2 linked regions of the Rheinheimera salexigens genome follow. The protein of the gene in region 2 interacts with the protein of the main gene of each other region in a pairwise test. Links are inferred from orthologs where the notes say so. Each region holds a gene or a part of one and is shown on either strand. Other genes may lie near its edges.

What was found.
Region 1: the proteins of srmB (region 2) and BI198_RS04175 interact in binary tests that used the Escherichia coli proteins (3 or more experiments, as listed by UniProt). The link is inferred for Rheinheimera salexigens from one-to-one orthologs.

What each region holds. Positions count from the first base shown.
Region 1 is NZ_MKEK01000001.1:883,094-886,272, forward strand. The notes cover bases 14-2,859. They hold BI198_RS04175 (bifunctional tRNA (adenosine(37)-C2)-methyltransferase TrmG/ribosomal RNA large subunit methyltransferase RlmN), read left to right. Parts: upstream 14-795; coding sequence 796-1,923; downstream 1,924-2,859. Other genes in these bases: ndk (nucleoside-diphosphate kinase), read left to right, coding at 231-662; pilW (type IV pilus biogenesis/stability protein PilW), read left to right, coding at 1,939-2,859. Outside these bases: more of pilW, read left to right, coding at 2,860-3,179.
Region 2 is NZ_MKEK01000001.1:1,195,758-1,199,050, forward strand. What follows is about bases 1-2,960. They hold srmB (ATP-dependent RNA helicase SrmB), read right to left. Parts: upstream 2,107-2,960; coding sequence 895-2,106; downstream 1-894. Other genes in these bases: BI198_RS05510 (S66 peptidase family protein), read right to left, coding at 1-751; BI198_RS05520 (tRNA1(Val) (adenine(37)-N6)-methyltransferase), read left to right, coding at 2,186-2,926; fldB (flavodoxin FldB), read right to left, coding at 2,921-2,960. Also shown: more of fldB, read right to left, coding at 2,961-3,293. UniProt on the Escherichia coli protein: DEAD-box RNA helicase involved in the assembly of the 50S ribosomal subunit at low temperature. Exhibits RNA-stimulated ATP hydrolysis and RNA unwinding activity. Acts before DeaD.

The sequences.
Region 1 (3,179 bases), 310 kb from region 2 along the record:
TGATATTTAGTTAGCCTAATGCTTCGTTATTGCAAATAAAGCCTTATCCCGTGTGGTAAGGCTTTGTTATTTTTACTTAAGATAATTAGCTTAAGTAAAAATTGACAGTATTGGTTATAAAAACAGCTTTTTTACGGCAACAAATAGGTTTTTATTTACTTATAGCGTATAATTTGCCGCCTTAAAATTTATCACCTTATTTATTCATTAACTTTAATCAGGAGCCTATAATGGCCTTAGAACGTACTTTTTCAATTATCAAACCAGATGCAGTTGCTAAAAATGTAATTGGTGCTATTTACAACCGTTTTGAGACTGCTGGTTTACGTATTGTTGCTTCAAAAATGGTTCACTTAAGCCAAGAACAAGCTGAGGGCTTTTATGCTGAGCATAAAGCACGTCCATTTTTTAATGCATTAGTGTCTTTCATGATTTCTGGCCCAGTGATGGTTCAGGTTTTAGAAGGCGAAAATGCGGTACTTAAAAATCGTGAAATCATGGGCGCAACTAACCCAGCTGAAGCGTTAGCCGGTACTTTACGTGCTGACTACGCTGCTAGCATTGATGAAAACGCAGTTCACGGTTCAGACGCTGCGGCATCAGCTGCACGTGAAATTGCTTACTTCTTCACTGAAGCTGAGCTATGTGCACGTACTCGTTAAGATTAACCTCTTAATGAAAATGATTTAAGGGAGCATTGGCTCCCTTAATCTAAGTAGGTGCTTAATCAATACAGTACCTACTTAGAGCAGTATTTTATAGCTATTGTTTATTGTGGTAAGGAGTGCTCGACACATGACTGAGCAACAGAAAAAAATTAATTTACTTGATTTAACGCGCAGCGAAATACAGCAGTTATTTGTTGATATGGGCGAAAAGCCATTTCGTGCCGATCAGGTAATGAAATGGATTTACCACTATTGCGTTGATAATTTTGACGAAATGACCAATATCAATAAAGTATTGCGAGAAAAGCTAAAAAAACGTTGTGAGATTACAGCGCCAGAAGTAGCGATGCAGCAAGAAAGTAGTGATGGCACTATAAAGTTCATTATGCGACTAAGCGGTGGTCAAGAAGTTGAAACGGTGTGGATCCCAGAAAAAGATCGACGCACGTTATGTGTTTCTTCCCAAGTTGGTTGTGCGTTAGATTGCTCATTTTGCTCGACTGCACAACAAGGTTTTAACCGTAATTTAAGCGTGTCGGAAATTATTGGTCAGGTATGGCGCGTCGCTAAAATTATTGGTAGTTATGGCGGTAGCGATGTAAAACCAGTGACTAACGTTGTTATGATGGGCATGGGCGAACCATTGCTTAACTTAAATAACGTGGTACCGGCTATGCAATTAATGCTGGAAGATTTCGGTTTTGGCTTATCAAAACGCCGTGTAACGTTAAGTACCTCAGGTGTTGTACCTGCATTAGACTTATTACGCGAGAAAATTGATGTCGCGTTAGCGATTTCATTACATGCGCCAAATAATGCCTTACGCGATCAATTAGTGCCGGTAAATAAAAAATATCCAATGGAAGAGTTTTTAGCTGCTTCACGCCGTTATGTCGAGGCGTCAAAAGCTAATGACAAGGTTACTATTGAGTATGTTATGTTAGATGGTATTAACGATAGCATGGAGCAAGCGCATGAATTAGCGCATGCTTTAAAAGACACGCCATCTAAAATTAACCTGATCCCATTTAACCCTTATCCTGGGTCGCCTTACAAAAGATCCAGCAATTCACGTATTGACCGATTTAACAAAGTCTTACATGAATATGGCTTTACTGTTATTGTACGTAAAACCCGTGGTGGTGATATTGATGCTGCTTGTGGTCAGTTAGTGGGTGACGTGATTGATAGAACCAATCGCCAGCTTAAAAAGCAAGAGAAAGGACAACCAATCGCGGTGAAATTACTGTCATAATTCAAGGAATGGTCTGTGTTAAAGCGCAAAATTATCGTTAGTATTGCTGCCTGTAGCATCATGCTTGCAGGTTGCGTTTCAGAGCAAACCTATGTTGGAAGCGAAAAGCCGGTGGCGAGTCGCACCTTCGATAATATAGAAGCCGCGCGCACCCGCATTTCACTGGGTCTTAATTATTTACGCCGTGGTGATAATTCCGAAGCTAAATATAATTTAGAACGCGCCCGTAGTTTTGCGCCAAATTCTGCCGAAGTATATAGTGCCTTAGCTTACTATTATGAAAATGTAAGTGAGATAGATCAGGCAGAAGAACATTATTTAATCGCTATTGATAAAGACCCTAACTACGCTGATGCCTATAACAATTACGGCGCCTTTTTATGTCAGTTACATAAGTACGAAGAGTCTGAGCGTTTATTATTAAAAGCGATAAGCCGTCCAGGCTATATTCGAGTGGCAGAAAGCTATGAAAACTTAGCCTTGTGTCAGTTGCAGCAAAATAACTTTCGTAAAACCAAAACCTATCTAGAAAGCTCAATCAATCACAGCAGTACGCGAATTAGTTCACTAGTGTTGGCGTCAGGATTATCTTATGCCATGGGTGAAATGGCAGAAGCTAAAAATCGTTTAGCCAGAATTCAGCGTTTAGGCCGAGTAACTGCTAGAACAGTATTATTAAGTTACTTAATTGCCGATAAGTCCGGTGATACCAGCACCAAAGACAATGCTGAGCAGCTGTTGCTTACGCTGTATATGGGCTCAGCAGAAACCACATTGTTATTGCAAGATAAATTAGCACTCAGTGAATTTGAGCTGTTGCGAGAGCGTTACAAAGAAACGCTAATGTCGAATATAGTAATACCGACAGAAACAACGTCTAACAAAGTCATCCCTCAACCCGTTGCTAATCCGAAATTGAAAATCGTTAGGCGTAAAAACAGCTCAACTGATCAAGCTGAATCTGCAGATGTTATAGCGCTATCTCCCCAGCTAGCGTCAGTACAAAACAGTCAAACTGATGCAGCAGTTGTAACTATTGCAACGCCAGCAGCCACTTTGCCTGGATTAAAAAATGCCACTAGCGCTATAGCCAATAGCCTAGAACTAGGCAGCTCTGTGACAAGTAGCTCTGTACCAAGAAACTCTGTAGCGAATAGCTCTGAAACAAATAGCGCTGTAAATAGCAACGTAGCAACGAGTAGCAAAGCTGAGGCTGAAGTAGCAATAACCAAACCTGAAGCGAGCCCTGTCAATGA
Region 2 (3,293 bases):
TTTTATCCGTAAAATCAGGTAAGTAGGGCGAGCCGGCTAATGATGTTAGCACGGTTAAGTTACCGCCAATAATTTCGCCTTGTACCTTACCGCCAGTGATAGTGACAATACGATTTTGCCGTGCAGCTAGTTCATCTTTCGTTTCAATAACATTTTGGTACTGCATTTGTTCGCGTTGAAAAAATACTCGTCTAAACTGATCGGCATTAAAGCTATTCCAGCTGCCGGTACCATTAGGGCCATGAAAGGTAATTAAACCCGTTTGGGCATGAATAGCATTATGTAAGGCAGTAATATCAGAGTAACCCAGTAGCGTTTTAGGATTGTTTTTAATCAGCGCATAATCTAGTAAGGGTAGTACGCGTGCAGCACCAGAACCGCCACGTAAACAAATAATAGCTTTAACCTCATTATCGGCAAACATAGCATTAATATCATTAGCACGTTGTTGATCAGTACCGGCTAAATGGCCACGCCGGGAAGTGAGATGTTGACCTACTTTTACTTTAAGGCCCAGCGCCTGCATCACTTCAGTGGCGATTTGCACATCGAGTAAATTATCGGTGGCTTTAGAGGGGCTTACTAAAGCCACGGTATCACCTGGGTTAAAGGCTATTGGTAATAACTGAGCAGGTGCAGCTAGCGCTTGATTAGATTTGGCGCTGGGTGCGGCAATAACATTGGCACAACTTGCTAAGGGTATAAAACTGGCAGCTACAGCACAGCTTTTAATAAATTGACGTTTATCCATTAGTTATCTCCATTATGTGAATAAAATATACGCGTTTATCAATAGCAGTTTTAAAAATAAATTACAGTATAGCTGAACGGAAAAGCGATAGCTGCCACCGTTTTTGCGAGCGGTAGCAGCTAGAGGGAAGGGGATATAAGCTGTTATTTTTTCGCTTTTTTAGCGGTTTTTTTCTTGGCAACTTTTTTCTTTTTTACCGGCACTTTAGCGGCTTTATGTTTTGGTTTTAATTCTGCAATCACTCGGGCTTTTAAGCGTTGTTCAGTGTAACGCTCAATTTTGGCTAACACTGCCATATCATGGGCTTCAACTAAAGAAATCGCGATACCTTTTTTACCCGCACGACCGGTGCGGCCAATCCGATGAATATAGGTATCGGCAGTGCGCGGTAAGTCAAAGTTAATAACATGGCTAATATCATCCATGTCTAAACCTCGAGCGGCAATATCTGTTGCTAACAATATGGATACACGACCTTGGCTAAAGCGTTCTACAGCTTGCATCCGTTTATCTTGTGGCATTTCACCTTGTAGCCAAGCACAACGTAAACCTGCAGTTTCCAATTGGCCGGTTAAACTGGCTAAACGCTCACGGGTTTTTATAAACACGATGGCTTTGCTGACATCTTCTTGTTTTAATAAGTGGATTAACAATGCCAATTTATGTTGGGCATCATCAGCTAAATGGGTCCATTGGATAATTTTAGCATTTTCTTTACGAGATGGAGTGGCTTCAATTCGTTTAGGCTCTTTTAATGCATGGGAAGCAAAACGCTCTAAAGCAGGGCCTTCTAGGGTTGCTGAGAATAATAAGGTTTGGCGACGACGACGCGCTTCTAAAATAATCCGGTTCATTTCACCGACAAAACCCATGTCTAACATCCGATCCGCTTCATCTAAAATTAGCAGTTCTACTTCATCCGCTTGGAAGCTTTCTTCATCTAGATATTCAGTTAAACGGCCTGGAGTAGCAATTAAAATATCATTGTTTTTTTCTAAGGTATCTTTATGGCTACCATAGTTAATCCCGCCTGTGATCACGCCAACATTTAGCGTGGTATGCTGACTGAAAAATTTAAATTCGTTATAAATTTGATAAGCCAATTCACGGGTAGGTGTCATCACTAACACGCGAGCGAAGCCAGGATCTCTGCGCCCAAAATCCAGTAAGTATTGGATGGCCGGTAATACAAAGGCCAGTGTTTTACCGGTACCTGTTGGCGCGCTGGCTAATAAGTCTAAGCCTTCCAATGCTAATGGAATTGCCATTTCTTGAATCAAAGTCGGTGCTTCGTAGCCACGCACAGATATGGCACGATTTAGCGCATCGTCCAGTTGAAAATCGGCAAAATTCATAACGTATCCTTTAACAAAAAAAGTTGCTAGCCAGTGACAGCAACAACATCAGGTCGTAAACTGGCGACCGGAGGTGCTGATGTCAGCAGGTTTTCAGTGTAAACAGTTTTATATAGCTCATGACCGTTGTGCGATGAAAGTTGGCACTGACGGTTTATTGCTTGGTGCTTGGGCACCGCTTAGCAAAAATAACGTAGTTACTACTAGCGGTAACATCCTTGATATTGGTGCGGGTAGCGGCTTAATTAGTGTAATGCTGGCGCAACGTAGTCAAGGTTTACTGCCTATTACTGCTATCGAACTCGATAGTGCTGCAGCAGAGCAAGCTAAAGAAAATATTAGCGTTAGTCCATGGCCTAATAGTATTCGTTTATTAACGGCGGATATTCTAGCCTATCAGCCTACAGAACGTTACCGTTTAATCGTATCTAACCCACCTTTTTTTCAGCAATCGATGCCGGCTGCGCAGTTAAGCCGACATTTAGCCCGGCATACTGATAGTTTACCCTTTAATCGTTTGCTAGAAAAAGCGGCGACAATGTTAAAGCCTGAAGGTGTATTAGCCTTAATTTTGCCTTATACCGGTATTGAACAATTTATTACCTTAGCCCAAAGCTTAGGCTGGCAGTTGCAACAGCATTGTGTGGTCTTTAGTAAATTGAATAAACCGCAGCGCAGTTTAATTAGCTTTGTGTATGGCATCAGTGACAAGCCGTTACAAAATAGTCAATTACTGATCCACAACCCTGATGGCAGCTACACGGCGCAATATCAGCAACTACTAGGTGATTTTTATTTGAAGTTCCCTAGCTCGTTATAATACTTGAGTGATCTCTTCTAAAATTTGATTTATCCAATCATTTAGCCTCTGATCAGTAAGATCATATTGATTGTCTTCATCTAGCGCTAAACCATAAAACCATTCGCCGTCATCGGTTACTGCTTTAGACGCAATAAAGTCATAGTCAGCTGTAGGCCAAAAGCCAATCCGCTTGGTGGTTTGCGGTGCTATTTCATCATGCAGCATGCCTACTGCATCTATAAACCATTCAGCATAACCGACTTGATCGCCCATGCCATAAATGGCAATAATTTTATCAGTAAGATCAATATCTTTAATCTCTGGCCAATGCGCTTCCCAATCTTCTTGAATTTCACCGAAATCCCAAGTCGATAAACCTAAAATT